DNA from 3 places in the Dryocola baronae genome. Region 2 is predicted to be linked to each of the others. Evidence: predicted binding sites of a transcription regulator. Region 2 holds the regulator's gene; each other region holds the start of a gene.
What was found. The regulator CRP, encoded in region 2, controls carbon source genes, mostly activating them, when cyclic AMP is high. The targets are predictions, from matches to a motif close to ATGTGANNNNNNTCACAT.
Positions count from the first base shown of each region.

Region 1: cdd (cytidine deaminase) is a predicted target of CRP. The motif match lies at 4,554-4,571, and genes of this name have one in related genera.
Region 3: ACSPHG_RS07530 (mannitol dehydrogenase family protein) is a predicted target of CRP. The motif match lies at 2,295-2,312, and genes of this name have one in related genera.

Region 1 covers NZ_JBINNY010000001.1:1,633,394-1,640,680, reverse strand. The annotation lists gene ACSPHG_RS07685 (glycoside hydrolase family 31 protein) at 1-372, shown strand, start outside; gene ACSPHG_RS07680 (ABC-F family ATPase) at 440-2,035, opposite strand; gene ldtB (L,D-transpeptidase) at 2,270-3,190, shown strand; gene ACSPHG_RS07670 (CidA/LrgA family protein) at 3,407-3,808, shown strand; gene ACSPHG_RS07665 (CidB/LrgB family autolysis modulator) at 3,805-4,500, shown strand; gene cdd (cytidine deaminase) at 4,630-5,514, shown strand; gene sanA (outer membrane permeability protein SanA) at 5,661-6,380, shown strand; gene mglC (galactose/methyl galactoside ABC transporter permease MglC) at 6,470-7,287, opposite strand, start outside.
Region 2 covers NZ_JBINNY010000001.1:4,631,918-4,639,204, forward strand. The annotation lists gene ACSPHG_RS21980 (hydrolase) at 1-397, shown strand, start outside; gene ACSPHG_RS21985 (YheU family protein) at 399-617, shown strand; gene ACSPHG_RS21990 (phosphoribulokinase) at 723-1,592, shown strand; gene ACSPHG_RS21995 (OsmC family protein) at 1,621-2,025, opposite strand; gene crp (cAMP-activated global transcriptional regulator CRP) at 2,340-2,972, shown strand; gene ACSPHG_RS22005 (YccS/YhfK family putative transporter) at 3,164-5,245, shown strand; gene argD (bifunctional acetylornithine/succinyldiaminopimelate transaminase) at 5,288-6,508, opposite strand; gene pabA (aminodeoxychorismate synthase component 2) at 6,598-7,161, opposite strand; gene ACSPHG_RS22020 (putative adenosine monophosphate-protein transferase Fic) at 7,194-7,287, opposite strand, start outside.
Region 3 covers NZ_JBINNY010000001.1:1,604,113-1,611,399, forward strand. The annotation lists gene ACSPHG_RS07525 (CobW family GTP-binding protein) at 1-615, opposite strand, end outside; gene ACSPHG_RS07530 (mannitol dehydrogenase family protein) at 736-2,202, opposite strand; gene uxuA (mannonate dehydratase) at 2,414-3,607, shown strand; gene yeiP (elongation factor P-like protein YeiP) at 3,654-4,226, opposite strand; gene ACSPHG_RS07545 (YkgJ family cysteine cluster protein) at 4,409-4,663, shown strand; gene setB (sugar efflux transporter SetB) at 4,660-5,841, opposite strand; gene fruB (fused PTS fructose transporter subunit IIA/HPr protein) at 6,190-7,287, shown strand, end outside.

The sequences.
Region 1 (7,287 bases), 3.0 Mb from region 2:
GTGCTCGACGCCCCGCTTGAGCGCCTGCCGCTGCTGGTTCGCGCCGGTGCAGCCCTGCCGCACAGCGCGCGCATTACGCACGTGGATGCCAAAGCCGACGACGTGCGCGAGCTGAAAATCTTCCCGCTACGCGGCACGGGCGTTTCGCACGGCAGCCTGTTTGAAGACGACGGCGAGTCCTGGGGATATAAAGAAGGCAATGCGCTGTGGCTGGATTGGGAAATTGCCTGCTCCGCCGAGGAAATCAGCGTGACGTTCAGCCGCAAAGGCCATTATCAACCGGCGTGGAAAGAACTGACGCTGACGCTGCCTGCGGGCGAGACACGGCGTTTGGTGGTGGACGGCGTGGCGCAGGAGAGTTGGAAGCTGTAGGTCGGATAAGCGTTAGCGCCATCCGACATCGCTGCAAAAAAACCGCCGAATTCGGCGGTTTTTTCTTTTAACCATCAATCCCTTTACTGCGCAGGTAATCTTCGTACCCGCCGGTAAAGTCGATGACGCGCTCAGGCGTGATTTCAATGACGCGGGTCGCCAGCGAGCTTACGAACTCACGGTCGTGAGAAACGAAGATCAGCGTGCCCGGGTACATTTCCAGCGCCATGTTCAGCGATTCGATGGATTCCATGTCCAGGTGGTTGGTAGGTTCATCCATTACCAGCACGTTCGGGCGTTCCATCATCAGCTTGCCGAACAGCATGCGGCCTTTTTCACCACCGGAAAGCACTTTGGCTGGTTTTTTGATGTCGTCCTGGCTGAACAGCAGACGGCCAAGGATGCTGCGCACCGCCTGCTCGTCGTCGCCCTCTTGCTTCCACTGGCTCATCCAGTCGAAGACGGTGAGATCGTTTTCAAACTCGTATTCGTGATCCTGCGCGTAGTAGCCGATCTGCGCGTTTTCGGACCATTTTACGGCACCCGCGTCCGGCGCTAATTCGCCGACCAGGGTTTTCAGGAAGGTGGATTTACCCACGCCGTTGGTGCCCAGCACCGCGAGTTTTTCACCCACTTCGAGCAGCATGTTGACGCCTTTGAACAGCGGGCCTTCATCAAAGCCTTTCGCCAGCGCTTCCACTTCCAGCGCGTTGCGGAACAGCTTCTTGTCCTGTTCGAAACGGATGAACGGGTTCTGACGGCTGGAGGCCTTCACTTCGTCGAGCTTGATTTTGTCAATCTGACGGGCGCGTGAGGTCGCCTGGCGTGATTTCGAGGCGTTGGCGCTAAAGCGGCTGACGAAGGATTGCAGGTCGGCAATCTGGGCTTTTTTCTTCGCGTTGTCGGCCAGCAGGCGTTCACGGGCCTGGGTTGCCGCCGTCATGTACTCGTCGTAGTTGCCCGGATACACGCGCAGCTCGCCGTAGTCCAGATCCGCCATGTGGGTACAAACCATGTTCAGGAAGTGACGGTCGTGCGAGATGATGATCATGGTGCTGTTGCGCTCGTTGAGCACGGTTTCCAGCCAGCGAATGGTGTCGATATCGAGGTTGTTCGTCGGTTCATCGAGCAGCAGGATGTCCGGATTTGAGAACAGCGCCTGCGCCAGCAGCACGCGCAGCTTCCAGCCGGGTGCGACTTCGCTCATCGGGCCGTAATGCTGTTCTACCGGAATGCCGACGCCCAGCAGCAGTTCACCCGCGCGAGCTTCTGCGGTGTAGCCGTCCATTTCGCCATATTTGGTTTCGAGATCGGCAACTTTATAGCCGTCTTCTTCGCTCATCTCTGGCTGCGCGTAAATGCGGTCGCGCTCTTCTTTTACTTCCCAGAGTTCTGCGTGGCCCATGATCACGGTGTCGAGCACGGTGAATTTTTCAAAGGCGAACTGATCCTGGCGCAGCTTACCGATGCGCTCGTTCGGATCGAGTGATACGTTGCCCAGGGTCGGGTCTAAATCACCGCCGAGGATCTTCATAAAGGTGGACTTACCGCTACCGTTAGCGCCAATCAGGCCGTAGCGATTGCCGCCGCCAAATTTGACGGAGATGTTTTCAAACAGCGGCTTACTGCCGAACTGCATAGTGACGTTACTGGAAACTAGCACAAAGATGTCCTGATAAAAGAAGTGATGTAATTTGTGATATCGGGCACAGTATGCCATAAGTGCGCATGAGGATCGCGTTGCTTATGTATTGTCTATTATGTAATCAATGTGAAAAAAGTGTGATTTAATCCACATCTGATTTCCCAGAAAGATGCAATGCACATATAATGCGCGGCTGAACCCCATCTGATTCCTAACCAACTAGCCTGTGTGGCCATAAATACTTCGCACAACATGAATATAAAATTACGCTCGATTTTACTGGCATTTGTGGCTGTCGTGTCTTTTAGCAAAACAGCTTCCGCCGTGACCTATCCCCTGCCAACCGATGGCAGCCGTCTGATTGGTCAAAACCAGGTCATTACCATTCCTGAAGGTAGCACCGCGCCGCTGGAAGAGTTTGCAGCGCAGTACCAGATGGGTCTTTCCAACATGCTTGAAGCCAACCCAGGCGTCGATCCGTATCTGCCAAAGCCTGGCACCATCCTGAACATTCCGCAGCAGCTCATCCTGCCGGATACCGTTCATGAAGGCATCGTGATTAACAGCGCTGAAATGCGCCTCTACTATTATCCGAAAGACACCAACACGGTTATCGTGCTGCCTATCGGTATCGGCCAGCTGGGTAAAGACACCCCGATCAACTGGACGACAAAAGTAGAGCGTAAAAAAGCCGGCCCAACCTGGACGCCAACGGCCAAAATGCACGCGGAATACGCGGCAGCCGGTACGCCACTGCCAGCCGTAGTGCCAGCCGGTCCGGACAACCCTATGGGCCTGTACGCGCTGTACATTGGCCGCCTGTATGCTATTCACGGTACCAATGCCAACTTTGGTATCGGCCTGCGCGTCAGCCACGGCTGCGTGCGTCTGCGTAACGAAGACATCAAGTTCCTGTTCGAGAACGTGCCGGTCGGCACCCGCGTACAGTTTATTGATGAGCCGGTGAAAGCCACCGTTGAGCCAGACGGCACGCGCTACATCGAGGTTCACAACCCGCTGTCCACCACCGAAGCGCAGTTCAACTCTGACGAGATTGTGCCAATCAATCTGACCAGCAGCGTGACGGCGATTACCGCTCAGCCGGACGTTGACACCAACGTGGTGGATCAGGCGATCAAAGACCGTTCCGGTATGCCGGTACGCTTGAACTAAGCGATTGACCTCCGGCGGGCGGCGCTACGCATGCCTGCCCATGCACGTTAAGGCGACCTTCTCAGGTCGCCTTTTTTATTTCCCTGTCTAATTGCCCAATCAATTCTGGAACCTTCATTTCTGGAATATTTGGTATGCTCATAAGTCATGATGTGATCGGTAGCACAATTTTAAGTTTAATTGTATGATGAATGCGTTTCTTAAAGGGTCATCTCCATGCGTAACACACTCACCATTGTCTGGCAGTATCTGCGGTCTTTTATCTTAATTTACCTGTGCTTATATGCCGGTATCGCTATCGCGTCACTGCTTCCTATCGCCATTCCGGGCAGCATTATCGGCATGCTGATTTTATTCGTGCTGCTGTCGCTGCAAATCATGCCCGCGAAGTGGGTCAAGCCCAGCTGCCACCTGCTGATTCGCTATATGGCGCTGCTGTTCGTGCCGATAGGCGTTGGCGTTATGCAGTATTACGAGGTGCTGAAGGCGCAGTTTGGCCCGGTGGTGGTGTCCTGTTTTATCAGCACGCTGGTGGTACTTATTATCGTGAGCTGGAGTTCCCATCTCGTTCACGGCGAACGCAAGATTGTCGGTGAGAGCGAGGCTGACAAAAAATGATGCAATCTATCTGGTGGTCCCTGCCGTTAACGCTGCTGGTGTTTTTTGGCGCACGCAGGCTTGGCGCGCGTTTTAAATCGCCGCTGCTCAATCCGCTGCTGGTTTCGATGGTGGTGATCATCCCTATTCTGATCTTCACCGGCGTGTCTTACACGAGCTACTTTAAGGGCAGCGAGGTGCTGAATGACCTGCTGCAACCCGCCGTCGTGGCACTCGCCTTTCCGCTCTATGAGCAGCTGCACCAGATCCGGGCGCGCTGGAAATCCATCATCACAATCTGCTTTATCGGCAGCATGGTGGCGATGATAAGCGGTACCGCCATTGCGCTGTACATGGGGGCAACGCCTGAGATTGCGGCCTCCGTCCTGCCAAAATCCGTGACGACGCCGATTGCGATGGCCGTAGGCGGCAGCATCGGCGGCATCCCGGCCATCAGCGCGGTTTGCGTGATCTTCGTTGGGATTTTGGGCGCGGTGTTCGGCCACAGCCTGCTGAACCTAATGCGTATTTCCACCAAGGCTTCACGCGGCCTGGCGATGGGCACGGCCTCTCACGCTTTGGGCACCGCCCGCTGCGCCGAGCTTGATTTTCAGGAAGGCGCGTTTAGCTCGTTGGCGCTGGTGATTTGCGGGATCATGACGTCGCTTATCGCCCCGTTCCTTTTCCCGGTGATTCTGGCGCTGTTTCGTTAAAACTTGCGAGAGATCGCGCATTTTCATTTTTTATTTCATTCGTTGCATTTGCAATTAGATACGGATCACATATAAAGCCTCTATAGCGCCGTACACTACGGCTCCAATACCTATTAGAGGCTAAGAAACATGCGTTCTCGTTTTCATGCTGCTTTCACTCAGCTCCCGGCTTCGCTGCAGGCGGCCCTGCAATCCCTGCTCGCCGATGACCATTTCCCGGCCATGTTCGGCGCGCAGGAAGTAGAGGCGCTGAAAAAGCAGACGGGCCTGGATGATGATGCGCTGGCTTTCGCGCTGCTCCCGCTTGCTGCCTCATGTGCCCGTGCGGAACTCTCTAATTTCAACGTCGGTGCCGTTGCACGAGGCGTCAGCGGTAATCTCTATTTCGGCGCGAATATGGAATTTGCTGGCACCACCATGCAGCAAACGGTTCACGCCGAGCAAAGCTCCATCACCCACGCCTGGATGCGCGGTGAAAAAGGCCTCGCTTCCGTGACCGTTAACTACACGCCGTGCGGCCACTGCCGCCAGTTTATGAACGAGCTAAACAGCGGCGTGAAGCTGCAAATCAACCTTCCTGGCCGCAGGCCGGCAACGCTCGGCGACTACCTGCCCGATTCTTTCGGTCCGCGCGATCTTGAGATAAGCACGCTGCTGCTGGACGACGTTGACCACGGTTTTGCCCTCCAGGGCGATGAGCTAAACCAGGCCGCAATTGTTGCCGCGAACCGCAGCCACGCGCCTTACAGCAAAGCGCCAGCGGGCGTGGCGCTTGAGCTACGCGACGGCAAAATCATCTCCGGGAGCTACGCTGAAAACGCCGCGTTCAACCCGTCGCTGCCTCCGCTGCAGGCCGCGCTGAACCTGCTGAGCCTTTCCGGCTACGACTACAGCGACATCCAGCGCGCGGTGCTGGCAGAGCGCGCCGATGCCCCGCTGACCCAGTGGGACGCAACGGCCGCGACGCTCAAGGCGCTGGGCTGCCAGAATATCGATCGCACCCTGCTGGGTTAACTTATTCAGGCGGGTGCCCGCATCCGCCTGATTTCCACACGGCTATTGTTGAAATTTACTTCAACCAGTCCGCCGATTCTTGCTCTTAACCCCAGGGTAAAGTAGCCTTGAGTAAAATTTCCTCCCACCGTTGAGCCCGTAAGTCCATGTTGAAGCGCTTGTTTTATAGCCTGTTAGTCCTTATCGGCCTGATTGCTTTGACCGCGCTTGGCCTCGATCGGTGGATGAGCTGGAAAACCGCCCCCTACGTTTACGACGAGCTACAGGACCTGCCCTATCGCCAGGTCGGCGTCGTGCTCGGTACCGCCAAGTATTACCGCACCGGCGTCATCAATCAGTATTACAAGTACCGCATTCAGGGCGCGCTCAACGCCTACAACAGCGGCAAGGTCAACTACCTGCTTTTAAGCGGCGACAACGCGCAGAGCAGCTATAACGAACCGATGACCATGCGCAAAGACCTCATCGCGGGCGGCGTCGATCCTGCCGACATCGTGCTGGATTACGCCGGTTTCCGAACGCTTGATTCCATCGTGCGCACCCGCAAGGTTTTCGATACCAACGATTTCATCATTATCACCCAGCGCTTCCACTGCGAACGCGCGCTGTTTATCGCCCTGCATATGGGGATTCAGGCGCAGTGCTACGCGGTGCCGTCGCCGAAGAATATGCTCACCGTCCGCACGCGGGAATTTGGCGCACGGCTGGGCGCGCTGGCGGATGTGTATATCTTCAAACGCGAACCCCGCTTCCTCGGCCCGCTCGTGCCGATTCCAGCCCAGCACGAAGTCCCTGAAAACGCGCAGGCCTATCCCGCGGTGACGCCAGAGCAGCTTTTGGAAATGCAGAAGAAAGAGAAGAAATAGCGGGGTTTTTGGTGGATGGCGCATACGCTTATCCACCCTACAAATTTTGGTAGGTCGGGTGAGCATCGCGCCACCCGACATCTACAAAATTACTTCTTACGAGCGTACTTCAATGAATCCAGGGCAACCGCGAAGATAATGATCGCGCCCTTGATGATGTACTGCCAGTACGGGTTCACGCCGATGTAGGTCAGTCCGTAGTTGATAACGGTGAAGATGATGACACCGGTTACCACGCCGATGACCGTACCCACGCCGCCGCTGAACGACACGCCGCCGACCACGCACGCCGCAATCGCGTCGAGTTCATACATAAAGCCGAGGTTGTTGGTCGCCGAGCCGATACGCCCCGCTTCCAGCATACCGCCAAAGGCATAGAACACGCCGGACAGCGCATAAATCATGATCAGGTTCAGGCCAACGTTTACGCCGGAAACTTTTGCCGCTTCCGGGTTGCCGCCGATGGCGAAAATGTTTTTACCGAAGCGGGTTTTGTTCCACAGCACCCAAACGAACAGCACGGCGAACAGCGCATAGAAGGTGATGTAAGAAAGGCGGAAGCTGCCGAGCGCAATAAAGCCCTGGGTAAACGTCGAGAAGTGCGATTCAAAACCGGAAATCGGCGACGCGCCCACGAAGTCGTAGTACAGGGAGTTGATGCCGTAAACGATGATCATGGTGCCGAGCGTGGTAATAAACGGCGTCACGTTCAGGTAGGCGATAATAATGCCGTTAACCAGGCCAATAACCGCGCCAATCGCGCAGACGATCAGCAGCACGACCGGAATCGGCAGGCTGTGCATGTCGGGGAATACTTTATTGACGTTATCCATGGCCTGCAGCAACGTCGCTGCAACCACCGCCGCAAGGCCCACCTGGCGACCGGCGGAAAGGTCGGTACCTTGGG
Region 2 (7,287 bases):
GCTGAAAAAGAACGCCGCGCGCAAGCTGCGCAGCTATCCCGGCACGCTGCCGGTGGACTTAAGGCAGCTCAAGGGCGTGCGCCGCATCCGCGAGTTTGACGATCTTATCACCTCCAAAATCCACGGCTTTGCCGACGCGCTGGACTATTATCGCCAGTGCAGCGCCATGCCGCTGCTGCCGGACATCGCCAAGCCGACGCTCATCATCCACGCCAAAGACGATCCCTTTATGGATCACCACGTCATTCCTGATAAAGCATCGTTACCCGCAAATATTGAATATCAGCTCACAAGCCACGGCGGACACGTCGGCTTTGTGGGCGGCACGCTGCGCAAACCGGAAATGTGGCTCGAGCAGCGTATCCCTGACTGGTTAACAAGATATCTGGACAACTGAGATGATTATTCCCTGGCAAGACATTGACGCCGAGACCCTCGACAATCTCATCGAATCCTTTGTATTACGCGAAGGTACAGATTATGGTGAACAAGAGCGCTCGCTGTCGCAGAAGGTTGCCGACGTGAAGCGACAGCTACAAAGCGGCGAAGCGGTGCTGGTGTGGTCAGAGCTGCATGAGACGGTAAATATCATGCCTCGCGGGCAGTTTCGCGGCTAATCTAAAGCAATAAAATCATCTTCAGGCCCTTCGTCGGGTGGATACGTGCATTCGCCATCCACCCGCTGTGACAGTCCCTTCGAATATCCATGGAGTTGTTGCCTTATGTCAGCCAAACATCCGGTTATTGCCGTCACGGGTTCCAGCGGTGCAGGAACGACCACCACAAGCCTTGCGTTTCGTAAGATATTTCAACAGCTCAACCTGCGCGCCGCCGAAGTCGAAGGCGACAGCTTCCATCGCTATACCCGCCCAGAAATGGACATGGCGATTCGTAAAGCGCGCGACCTGGGCCGTCACATCAGCTATTTCGGGCCAGAGGCCAATGACTTCGGGCTGCTCGAGCAGACGTTTGCCGAATACGGGCGCAGCGGCCAGGGGAAATCCCGCAAGTATCTCCACACCTATGACGAAGCCGTGCCGTGGAACCAAATCCCCGGGACTTTCACGCCCTGGCAGCCGCTGCCTGAACCTACAGACGTGCTGTTTTACGAAGGGCTGCACGGCGGTGTGGTCACCCCGCAGCACGACGTAGCCAACTATGTGGATTTGCTGGTCGGCGTGGTGCCCATCGTTAACCTGGAGTGGATTCAGAAGCTGGTGCGCGACACCAGCGAACGCGGCCATTCACGGGAGGCGGTGATGGATTCCGTGGTCAGATCGATGGATGACTACATCAACTTTATTACGCCGCAGTTTTCCCGCACCCATATCAACTTCCAGCGCGTCCCGACGGTAGACACCTCTAACCCGTTTGCCGCGCGCGGCATTCCGTCGCTGGACGAAAGCTTCGTTGTGATTCACTTCCGCGGGCTGGATAACATCGACTTCCCGTACCTGCTGGCGATGCTGCAAGGCTCTTTCATTTCACACATCAATACGTTGGTGGTGCCGGGGGGCAAAATGGGGCTGGCAATGGAGCTGATAATGACGCCGCTGGTGCAACGGCTGGCGGAAGGCAGAAAAGTCGTTTAGGGCGGCAAAATACCGCCCAGGACACGTATTACAGTTCAATCACTTCATAGCTGTGCGTGATGTTTGCGGCTTTCTCAAGCATCAACGCCACCGAGCAATACTTCTCCGCCGACAGGTCGACGGCGCGGGACACGGCATTGTCCTTCAGATCTTTGCCGGTCACGATGAAATGCAGATTGATGTGGGTGAACAGGCGCGGCGCTTCTTCGCGGCGCTCGGAGGTCAGCTTCACTTCGCAATCCGTCACGTTATGGCGGCCTTTTTGCAAAATAGACACCACATCAATGGCGCTACAGCCGCCGACCGACATCAGGACCATCTCCATCGGGCTGGGTGCTTTATCGCCTGAATTTCCGTCCATCAGGATCTGGTGACCCGACGCCGATTCGCCCAGGAAAGTTAACCCCTCAACCCATTTAACTCGTGCCTGCATTTTGCTTACTCCTGTTAAGAAATTTCCTTCCAGAGTACGCGGATGCAGCAATTGTCGCAACGGAAGGCGACCTGCGTCATGCTGAAACGAGACAATAGGAGACACTTGCCAAAAGCTATGCTAAAACAATCCGGATGCTACATTCGATACATTGACGTGATGTATGTATGCATTGGACATCACTAATTACAGGCGGCAAGATTGACTTGCTGGCCATTTCCCCCAGGTGGGAAATATTCTAACGATTGCAACGCCGGGCAGGAGGTTTTGCATCCTGTCTTTGGTAGCCAGTTTATAACAGAGGATAACCGCGCATGGTGCTTGGCAAACCGCAAACAGACCCGACTCTCGAATGGTTCTTGTCCCATTGCCACATTCATAAGTATCCATCGAAGAGCACGCTGATTCACCAGGGTGAAAAAGCAGAGACGCTGTACTACATCGTCAAAGGCTCCGTGGCCGTGCTGATCAAAGATGAAGAGGGCAAGGAAATGATCCTCTCCTATCTGAACCAGGGTGACTTCATCGGTGAATTAGGCCTGTTTGAAGAAGGCCAGGAGCGCAGTGCCTGGGTTCGCGCGAAAACCGCGTGCGAAGTGGCTGAAATTTCCTATAAAAAATTCCGCCAGCTTATCCAGGTTAACCCAGACATCCTGATGCGCCTCTCTTCCCAGATGGCCCGTCGCCTGCAGGTCACGTCAGAGAAAGTGGGCAACCTTGCCTTCCTCGACGTAACCGGCCGTATCGCTCAAACGCTGCTGAACCTTGCGAAACAGCCAGACGCCATGACCCACCCGGACGGTATGCAGATTAAAATCACCCGCCAGGAAATCGGTCAGATCGTGGGTTGCTCCCGTGAAACCGTAGGCCGCATTCTGAAAATGCTGGAAGATCAAAATCTGATCTCCGCGCACGGTAAAACGATCGTCGTTTACGGTACTCGTTAATTTCCGTTTCCAAAAAGGCGTATCGCTTCGGCAATACGCCTTTTTTGTCTCTAAAACTCCCTTTGCCCGCTCTAAATAATTCGAGTTACAGGTCGGCGGCAAGGGAGGGAGTCCCCAGGAGCTTACTCCAGTAAGTGACCGGGGCGAGTGAGTGCAGCCAACACCCCTGTAACTTGAAGTATGACGAGTCTATGTGGCGCCGACTTATTTATCATCCTGAGGTTAACTACGCACTGCGTCAGACGCTGGTGTTATGTTTACCCGTGGCCGTCGGCCTGGTGCTGGGCAGCCTGCAAAACGGCCTGCTTTTCTCGTTAGTTCCCGCCTGCTGCAACATTGCTGGCCTGGACACCCCCCATCGACGCTTCTTCAAGCGGCTGATTATCGGCGGCAGCCTGTTTGCGCTCAGCAGCCTGATCATGCAGCTTCTTCTGCTCTACACCTCGATCCCGCTGCCCATAATTCTGATGGTGATGGCGCTGATGCTCGGGGTAACCGCGGAAATCAGCGCCCTGCACGCCCGCCTGCTCCCCGCCTCGCTGATTGCGGCGATCTTCACCCTCAGCATGGCCGGGAACATGCCTATCTGGAAACCGATGCTGCTGTATGTTTCCGGCACCATCTGGTACGGCGTCTTTAACTGGTTCTGGTTCTGGATGTGGCGCGAGCAGCCGCTTCGCGAATCCCTGAGCCTGCTCTACCGCCAGCTTGCCGAATACTGCGAAGCAAAATACGGCATGCTGACGCAGCACACCGATCCGGAAAAGGCGCTGCCCCCGCTGCTGGCCCGCCAGCAAAAAGCCGTCGATCTGATTACCGTCTGCTATCAGCAGCTGCACATGCTGGCGGCTAACCAGCAGAACGGCTACAAACGCCTGCTGCGCGCTTTCCAGGTGGCGCTCGACCTCCAGGAGCACATCTCCGTCAGCCTGCACCAGCCCGAAGAGGTGCAGAAACTCGTTGAACAAAGCCACGCCGAAGCGGTGATCCGCTGGAACGCGCAAACCATCGCGTCTCGCCTGCGCGTGCTGGCGGACGACATCCTTTATCACCGCTACCCCAGACGCTTTGATATGGATAAACAGATCGCGGCGCTGGAAAAAATCGCCCGCCAAAACCCGGACAACCCGGTCGGGCAATTCTGCCACTACCACTTCAGCCGTATCGCGCGCGTGCTGCGCACCCAGCGCCCTTTATACGTCCGCGATCTGATGGAAGATCGCCAGCGCCGCCTGCCGCTGTGGCCCGCGCTAAAAAGCTATCTCTCCTTCAAATCGGCGGCGCTGCGCAACGCCGCACGGCTGGGCGTCATGCTCACCGTCGCCAGCCTGCTGGGCGCATCTTTACATCTGCCCAAGCCCTACTGGATCCTGATGACCATCATGTTCGTCACGCAAAACGGCTATGGCGCGACGCGCGTGCGGATTCTGCACCGTTCGGCGGGCACCATGGCGGGCCTGACGATTGCCGGGATCACTCTCCACTTCCACGTTCCGGAAAGCTACACGCTGGTGGCGATGCTGCTCATTACGCTGGTGAGCTACCTGTTTATCCGCAAAAGCTACGGCTGGGCCACCATCGGCTTTACCGTCACCGCGGTATACACGCTGCAGCTGATTACGCTTAGCGCCGAGCAATACATCGTGCCGCGTCTGATCGATACCCTGCTCGGCTGCCTGATTGCCTTTGGCGGCATGATCTGGCTGTGGCCGCAGTGGCAAAGCGGCCTGCTGCGCCAGAACGCCCACGACGCGCTGGAAACCGACCAGGAAGCAATACGGCTGATCCTAAGCCACGACCCGCAGCCGACGCCGCTGGCCTGGCAGCGCATGAAGGTCAACCAGGCGCACAACGCGTTGTTTAACTCGCTCAACCAGGCGATGCAGGAGCCGGGCTTCAACTCGCACTATCTGGATGACATGAAGCTATGGGTGACGCACAGCCAGTTTATCGTCGAGCATATCAACGCGATGACGACGCTTGCCCGCGAGCACAATATGCTGACGCCGGACCTGGCGCAGCGCTACCTGCAAGCCTGTGAAGTCGCGCTGCAAAGGTGCCAGCAGCGTCTGGAATATGACGGACCGGGGGAAACGAAAGACGCGGTGATTCTGGATTCAGAGGCGCTGCCGACCGGGCCGCTAAGCACGATGGAACAGCATTTACAGCGGGTTCTGGGGCACCTCAACACCATGCACACCATTTCGTCAGTGGCATGGCGTCAGCGCCCGCATCATGGCATTTGGCTCAGCAGACGCTTGCGACGTTCGTAGGGTGGATAAGCGGCAGCGCCATCCACCGAATTCCGCAAATATCTACCCTTTAACAATCTTCGCGACGGCGCTCGCAAAACGCTGCATACCCTCGGCAATATCCGCCTCTTCAACGATAAGCGACGGCGCGAAGCGCATCACGTCCGGCCCCGCGTTCAGCACCATAACGCCTTCCTGTGCGGCTGCATAAAGGAACTCACGCGCGCGGCCCTTGTACTGCGGCTTAAGCTCCGCGCCAATCAGCAGGCCCATGCCGCGAATATCGCTGAACACGTCGTATTCTTTGTCGATCTGCTGCAAATGCTCAACGAACTTTTCGCGTTTTGCCGTTACGCCTTTCAGCACTTCCGGCGTATTGATGATATCAAAGGCCGCACCCGCCACCGCGCAGGCCAGCGGGTTGCCGCCGTAGGTGGAACCGTGCGTCCCGACGTGGAAAGCTGAAGCAATCTCCTGCGTAGTCAGCATGACGCTTACCGGGAATCCGCCGCCGAGGGCTTTGGCGCTGGTCAGAATGTCCGGCGTCACGCCGTAGTGCATGTAGGCAAACAGCTCGCCGATACGGCCCATGCCGCACTGCACTTCGTCGAACACCAGCAGCGCTTTGTGCTCGTCGCACAGCGCGCGCAATCCCTTGAGGAATTCCGGCGTAGCGGCGGTGACGCCACCTTCGCCCTGAATAGGCTCCACGACGACCGCACAGGTATGGTCGTCCATCACGGCTTTCACCGCGTGAAGATCGTTAAACGGAACGTGGATGATGTCGGCGGGCTTGGGGCCAAAGCCGTCGGAATACTTGGGCTGTCCACCCACCGAAACGGTAAACAGCGAGCGGCCGTGGAAGGCGTTATGGAAAGCGATAATCTTGGTTTTATACGGGCTGTGGCGGGTGGACGCATAGTAGCGCGCCAGCTTAAAGGCGGTTTCGTTGGCCTCGGTGCCGGAGTTCATAAACAGGACGCGCTCGGCAAAGGTGGCGTCAATCAGCCTGCGGCCCAGGCGCAGAGCGGGTTCGTTGGTGAAAACGTTGCTGGTGTGCCACAGCGTTTCCCCCTGGGTTTTCAGCGCTTCCACAAGCTTAGGATGGCAGTGCCCCAGGGCGGTAACCGCGATGCCGCCCGCGAAATCAACGTATTCCTTGCCCTGCTGATCCCAAACGCGGCTGCCTTTTCCTTTCACCGGGATAAACTCGGCCGGTGCATAAATCGGCAGAATCACTTCATCGAAAGTTGCGCGAGTAATTGCTGATTGTTCAGTTGCCATTAAGTCCCCATCCCGTATTTATGCTGTAGCCATTCATGAAAATATAATCACGAAATATGCATAAAAACGCATCTTATGGCAATAAGAAATCAACGATTGAGGAAATTGCCCAGCAGCTGGTGCCCCTGTTCGCTCAGAATGCTTTCCGGATGGAACTGCACGCCTTCGAGATCCCACTCGCGGTGGCGAATCCCCATGATCTCGTTTTTGTCGGTCCATGCCGTGACTTCAAAGCCGTCGGGCAAGGTCGCGGGATCGATAAGCAGCGAGTGGTAGCGCGTAACGGTGAGCGGATTATTCAGGCCGCTGAACACGCCGCTGCCGTTATGGGAAATGGCGGAGGTTTTGCCGTGCATGACCTTTTCGGCGCGGATAATCGTTGCGCCAAAAGCCTGCGCGATGGCCTGGTGGCCGAGGCAAACGCCCAGAATCGGCAGTTGGCCGGCGAATCGTTCGATTGCGGCCAGCGAAATCCCCGCCTCGGTTGGCGTGCAGGGACCGGGCGAAATCACCAGCTTCTCGGGGGCCAGGGCGGCGATATCCGCGAGCGTGATTTCATCGTTACGCTTCACCACCACTTCGGCCCCGAGCTCGCAAAAATACTGGTACAGGTTCCAGGTGAAAGAATCGTAGTTGTCGATAAGCAGTAGCATGGCGGCTCCGGCAGAAAAAGAACCGCGCTATTCTATTCGCTTTCCCGCGCTTCGCTCACCACTTTAGTGAATATCTCAATAAGAGGTGCCAGATCGCCCAGCGCGCCGGCCTGATTTGCCGCCTGC
Region 3 (7,287 bases), 3.0 Mb from region 2:
GGCGCTGCTCGGGAGTTCGCGAAGGTTTTGACGCGGGAGATCCAGCAGGCTGACGTCAATTTGGCCATTTTCCGCCAGCACCACGTCGCGCCCGTCGGCGTTCGACTGCTGCCATTCGGCCAGGGCCCGGCGGCTTTCATCGGTAGAGCGGTCATTTTTATTAGCGACGATGATATCCGCGCTAGCAAGCTGATCGCGGAAGTTGTCGTTGTTCACGGCGCGATCGTCTAACAGCGAGCGCGGATCGAGCAGGCAAAGCGTGGCCCGCAGGTCAATCCACGGCTGGTAAACTTCGGCGGTAAGCATATCGAGGATTTGTTTCGGGTGGCCTAAGCCTGTGGGTTCGATAAGCAGACGGTCTGGCTTTCCCTGGCGCAGCAGCGTATTTAGCCCGACCTGCATCGGTAAACCATTCACGCAGCACATGCAGCCGCCGGGGATCTCCTTGAGCAGCGCGCCGCCGTCGGCAAGCAGGGCACCATCAATCCCCACTTCGCCAAACTCATTCACCAGAACCGCCCACTTCTCATCGCAGGGTTTATTCGCCAGCAGATGCAGGATAGTGGTGGTTTTTCCGCTGCCAAGAAAGCCGGTAATCAGGTTGGTTTTGGTCACAGTCGCTCCGGAAATATCATTCACGCTTATATAAGCCGATGGCTATCCTGAACAACATTAAGCAAAAAAAGAAGCCCCGGCGCGGACTTCGTTAAAAAAATCCGCGCGCGGGTAACTGATTTATTCACTCACGAGGCTGGCGACCGCCTGACGGGCACCGTTGGCGGCCAGCTGCTGCCAGGCCGCGCTGACGTTATTAACAAATCGCTCGTCGGCCGGCAGATCGCTGCCGAAGATTTCCGTCAGGGTAAGCAGGGCGGCAACGCGCTCGTCTTCAGCGCTGCCGTCCACCAGACCTTTGATTTTCACGGACAGCGGATCGCGGATATCTATTGCCTGTCCCGCGTCGTCAACGCCGCTGACATAGCGCATCCACGCGGCAACGCCCAGCGCCAGACAAGGCCACTCGTCGTCCTGCTGGAGGTGCCAGCGCACGCTTTCCAGCATCCGCTGCGGCAGCTTCTGACTGCCGTCCATGGCGATTTGCCAGGTACGATGCTGTAGCGCCGGATTGCTGAAGCGCTCAAGAAGATTGTGCGCATACTGCCGCAAATCGACGCCCGTAACGCGCAGGGTCGGGGCCTGTTCCTGCATCATAAGCCGGTGGGCGGCGCGGTAAAAATTCTCGTCGGCCATGCAGTCATTAATATGCTGATAGCCCGCCAGATAGCCAAGCCAGGCAAGGAACGAGTGGCTGCCGTTGAGCATGCGCAGCTTCATTTGCTCCCAGGGCATCACGTCATCGACCATTTCGACGCCCGCGACCTCCCACTGCGGACGGCCCGCAACAAAGTTATCTTCAATCACCCACTGAATAAACGGCTCGCCTGAAATCGCGCACGGATCTTCAACGCCCATAACGTCAGTGATTTCCTGCAGGGATTCAGGCGTGGCGGCGGGCACGATACGGTCAACCATCGTGCTTGGGAACGTCACGTGCTCGCGCACCCAGTCGGCCAGCTCCTGGCTGCGCTTTTCCGCCATGCCGATCGCCGCATTGCGCACGACGTGGCCGTTATCAGGAATGTTATCGCAGGAAAGCACGGTGAAAGGGCGTAGCCCGCGTTCGCGGCGGCGGTTTAAGGCCTCGACTAAAATGCCGGGCACCGAATGCGGCTCGGCCGGGTTTTCAAGATCGTGAACGATCCGTTCGTTGGACGCGTCAAGCCTGCCGGTAGCGGGATCGATGCAGTAGCCTTTCTCGGTGACCGTCAGCGACACGATGGCGACCTGCGGCTCGCAGAACTTCTCGATGATCGCGTCCATCCCGTCGAGCCTGGCGTTCAGACACTCTTTAACCGCGCCGATGACGATAGCCTGATTTCCATCCCGCCCTTTTTCCAGCACGGTATACAGATGATCCTGATCGCGCAGCGCGCTCATCAGCTTATCGCCGCTAAACAGGCTGATTTCACAGATACCCCAGTCGCCGCCAAGCGCGTTGAGCACCCGGTCAGTCAGCAGCGCCTGATGCGCCCGGTGGAAGGCGCCGAAGCCAAAGTGGACAATGCGCGTTTGTAACGCGCTGCGGTCGTAACGCGGCAGTTGAACGCCGTCCGGCAACGTGACTGAAGCAATTGTATTCATAAAATGCAAATCCTGATTAACGTAATGATAACAACCGCAGTCTAAAGTTATATGACAGCAAAGAGAATTGGTGTGCTGGCTTTATCGTTTTAATGTGAGCTGGATCAACCAATTTTGCGGGTAAAATTGATCGTTGCCGGGTTTGCGGTATGGTAGTCGTCAATGCAATAACATAGAATTGGTATGACAACTTATTAATGAGGAATTGGTAATGGAACAAACCTGGCGTTGGTATGGCCCGAAAGACCCTGTATCACTGGACGACGTGCGCCAGGCGGGCGCAACCGGTGTGGTAACCGCTTTGCATCACATCCCGAACGGGGAAGTGTGGCCGGTAGCTGAAATTAAACAGCGTCAGGCCGAGCTTGCGGCAAAAGGGCTAACCTGGTCGGTTGTCGAAAGTATTCCGGTGCATGAAGAAATCAAAACGCACACCGGCGACTACGACAAGCACATCGCTAACTACCAGCAGAGCATCCGTAACCTGGCGGAATGCGGCATCGACACCGTGTGCTACAACTTTATGCCGATCCTCGACTGGACGCGTACCGACCTGGAATACGAACTGCCGGACGGCTCTAAAGCCTTGCGCTTCGACCAGATTGCCTTCGCGGCCTTTGAACTGCATATCCTGAAGCGCCCTGGCGCCCAGGCGGACTACAGCGAAGAAGAGCAGCGCCAGGCGCAAACCTACTTCCAGAATATGTCCCCGGCGGAAATTGAAAAGCTGACGCGCAACATCATCGCCGGCCTGCCGGGCGCGGAAGAAGGCTACACGCTGGACCAGTTCCGCGCGCGCCTTGCTGAATACGACGGCATTAACAAAGAGCAGCTGCGCGAAAACATGGCTTATTTCCTGCGCGCCATCGTGGCGGTGGCGGAAGAAGTCGGCGTTCGCCTTGCGGTTCACCCGGACGATCCGCCGCGTCCGATCCTCGGCCTGCCGCGTATCGTTTCTACCATTGAAGATATGCAGTGGCTGAAAGAAACCGTCGACAGCATCAACAACGGCTTCACCATGTGTACCGGCTCATACGGCGTGCGCGCCGATAACGACCTGGTGCGGATGATCGAAACCTTTGGCGACCGTATTCACTTCACCCACCTGCGCGCAACCTGCCGCGAAGGCAACCCGAAAACCTTCCACGAAGGCGCGCACCTGCAGGGCGACGTCGACATGGTTTCCGTGGTAAAAGCGATTCTGACCGAAGAGCAGCGCCGCAAGGCGAGCGGTGACGAGCGTCCAATCCCGATGCGTCCGGACCACGGCCATCAGATGCTGGACGATCTGCACAAGAAAACCAACCCTGGCTACTCGGCGATTGGCCGCCTGAAAGGCCTGGCGGAAGTGCGCGGCGTTGAGCTGGCGCTGAAGCAGACGATGTTCCCGGATTTGCTGAAGTAAGCGTAAAGCACTAAAAAAAACCCGCCGAGGCGGGTTTTTTGTTTTCTTAGTCTGCGCGGCCCATAGAGCGCTTTTCGGCGATATGAATGCGGATTTTCTCACCGGTCACCATATATTCCGGCACCTGAATAACAAGGCCGGTGGACATGGTGGCAGGCTTGGTGCGGGAGCTTGCTGAAGCACCTTTAATGCCGGGCGCGGTTTCAACGATTTCCAGGTCTACCGTCTGCGGCAGTTCGAGCGCCAGCAGCTGGCCGTCCCAGGTCAGAACCTGCATGTCCGGCATGCCGCCTTCCGGGATGAACTGCAGCTCGTCTTCGATCTGGTCTTTGGTAAAGATATACGGGGTGTAATCTTCTTTATCCATGAACACGTATTCGTTGCCATCGATATAGGAGAAGTCAACGAAACGGCGGGTCAGGGTAATGGTGTCGACGATATCGTCGCCCTTAAAGCGCTCTTCGACTTTCTGGCCGGTGCGAACGTCAGAAAAACGCATTTTGTAAAGGGTTGCCGCGCCGCGTGCGCTTGGGGCCTGGATATCGATATCTTTCACAATCAGCAGCTTGCCGTTGTAATTCAGTACCATACCTTTTTTGATTTCGTTAGCTCTTGCCATCGATGTTTCCTGTGAAATTTGAGGAGCGAAAATATTGCGACAAATTACTCGCGAGGTGCACTTCAGGCAAGCGGAATTCATCGCCCGTGCGACAAGCTTTGCGACAAAGTATAAATAGCATAGTAAAGCCCGTGCGGGACTGATACAGTCCGCCCATTAGCCAGCCCACCGGAGTATTGCTGATGGACTGTCGTCCTGACTGCGGCGCCTGCTGTACCGCACCTTCTATATCAAGTCCGATACCCGGCATGCCCAACGGCAAGCCCGCCAATACCCGCTGCGTTCAGCTTGCCGACAACCTGATGTGCAAGATATTCACTTCGCCTCTGCGGCCGAAGGTTTGCGCCAGCCTGCAGGCCAGCCGCGAGATGTGTGGCACCACGCGGCAGCAGGCGATGGCGTATCTGATTTATCTTGAGGCGGCGACCGCCCCCTAAACGTCCTTAATGCGCAGCATGCACCAGGCCGTAACGACAATCATGGCCAGCGCAATAAAGAAGACGGTGTGATAGTTCCAGATTTCAGCCACCACGCCCGCCAGTGAACCGGCGATGATCCAGCCCACTCGGGTTGTATTGGTGTACAAGGTTGTGGCCGCACCCGCCTGGCCCGGCATCAGATCCTGGAAGTACAGCATCCCAATCCCCGCTAGAATCCCGATAAATATTGCGTTCAGCAGCTGTAGGCCAAGCAGCATGTATTCGTTATGCAGCGTCAGCATGCCGACGTAGAACAGCAGCCCCGCGACCAGCGCGATACGCATCAGGAAGCGCTTCCCAAAACGTTTGGCGTAATAGCCCGCAATCAGCATGGTTGGAATTTCCAGCCCAGCGGCGGTGCCCATCATCACGCCAGCCAGCTTCTCGGGCAGATGCAGCTCATGAATGATGTAAAGCGGCATATTGATGATGTACAGGCTGTTGCAGCCCCACATCATGGTGCAGGCGACAAACAGCAGCAGTGCATCACGGCGGTTGCGGCGCGGCGCTTCAAGCTTAGCGGTTGTGGCAAGCGGCTCTTTGCGCATCGAGGGCAGGAACAGCCAGACCATCAGGCTACAGACGACAAACGCGAAGGCGGCGCTGAGATACATGGTGGTGAAGCCGAAGCCAAGAGCGAGCGCATAGGCGATTGGCGGGCCGATAACCCAGGCCAGCGACACCTGCGCGCGCAGTATCGAACTGAACATGACGGCTTCGCGGCCCGTGCGGTCGGCGTGTTCGCGGGCAAGGGCGAACATCTGCGGGTTGGCGGTCGAGCCGAAGCTGCTTAAGAAGACGCCCACAAAAAGCAGGACAAAATAGTTACGGTTCCAGGCAAACAGCACGCACGCCAGGGCACCCAGAAGGCAGCAGACGAAAATCAGCGATTTGCGATCGCCTTTGCGATCCGAACGCCCGGCCAGAAACTGGCTGACCAAAATGCCGATAACGGCGCTGCCGGTGAAGAAGAAGCCAACCATCGCCGGACGGACGTGGACCTCCTCGCTCAAAAACAGGCTTAGCGTCGGAGTTTGCAGGGCACCAGCAATACCGGTTAAAAAAGCTACAATCAAAAAGGCGGAAGACGTCAGATCAAGTGGCTTACGGCCCGCGGCAACTGGGGTGTTTTGCATGAGATAAGGATCGTTTGATAGGGAACGCGCGGAGTTTACGCGCCTTAGCGGCAAATAAACAGTCGTTAAAATCAAACGCAACACGAAAAGTCAAAACGGTGTTCCACATCGCTCATAGCGAATGCTGAAGTCTTGCTGATAGTCATTCCGTGCTGTTCAGCTATTGGCGAAAGATTTAAGGAAAATGTGCGTAATCTCTAAATTTCGACACGCAGATCTTGCCAGTAATGTTGAAAATATCCACACTACTTGAAACGTTTCAGCGTCGTCTTATTTTCAAACAGGAGTGGGGTGACGCTTTTTTTCTCACATTAGCTGAATCGTTTCAATTCAGCAGGAGAGGGAACCATGTTTCAGTTGTCTGTTCAGGATATTCATCCCGGCCAAAGCGCCGGGAACAAAGAAGAGGCTATCCGCCAGGTTGCCGCTGCGCTCACGCAGGCGGGCAACGTTAGCGAAGGCTATGTAGACGGCATGCTCGCACGCGAGCAGCAAACCGCAACCTACCTCGGCAATGGCATCGCCATTCCACACGGCACCACCGATACCCGCGATCTGGTGCTGAAAACCGGCGTTCAGGTTTACCAGTTCCCGCAGGGCGTGGAATGGGCTGAAGGCCAGAAAGCCTACGTCGCCATCGGCATTGCGGCAAGCTCCGACGAACACCTCGGCCTGCTGCGTCAGCTGACGCACGTGCTGAGCGATGACGCGGTTGCCGAGCAGCTTAAAACTGCCACCACCGCCGAAGAGCTTCGCGCACTGCTGATGGGCGAAAAGCAAAGCTCCGCGCTGCTGTTCGACAACTCCCTTTTAGCGCTGGACGTGACCGCAAACGACCTGATGACGCTGCAGGCGCTGAACGCTGGCCGCATCAAGCAGGCGGGCGCGGCTGACGCTGCTTTCGTAAGCCAGGTTATCTCCAGCAAACCGCTGTACCTCGGGCAGGGCATCTGGCTGAACGACAGCACCGAAGGCAACCTTGCCAGCGCGGTGGCTATCAGCCGTCCGGCAGCAACCTTTGAAACCGAAGGCGAGCCGGTTTCCCTGCTGATGACCGTGGCCGTCGCCGACGACCAGCCGCTGCAGGTGCTTAATCGCCTGAGCGATATGCTTATCAACAACAAAGCCGAACATCTGCTGAAAGCCGATGCCCCAACTTTGCTGACGCTGCTGACCAGCGACGAGCTGCCGGCTGAAAATCTGCTGACCGAAGAGTTCACCATTCGCAACGAGCACGGCCTGCACGCGCGTCCGGGCACCGTTCTGGTTAACACCATCAAACAGTTCACAAGCGAGATCACCGTCACCAACCTCGACGGCTCCGGCAAACCGGCCAACGGGCGCAGCCTGATGAAAGTGGTCGCGCTGGGCGTGAAAAAAGGTCACCGCCTGCGCTTTACCGCTCAGGGCGATGACGCACCACAGGCATTGCAGGCCATCGGCGAT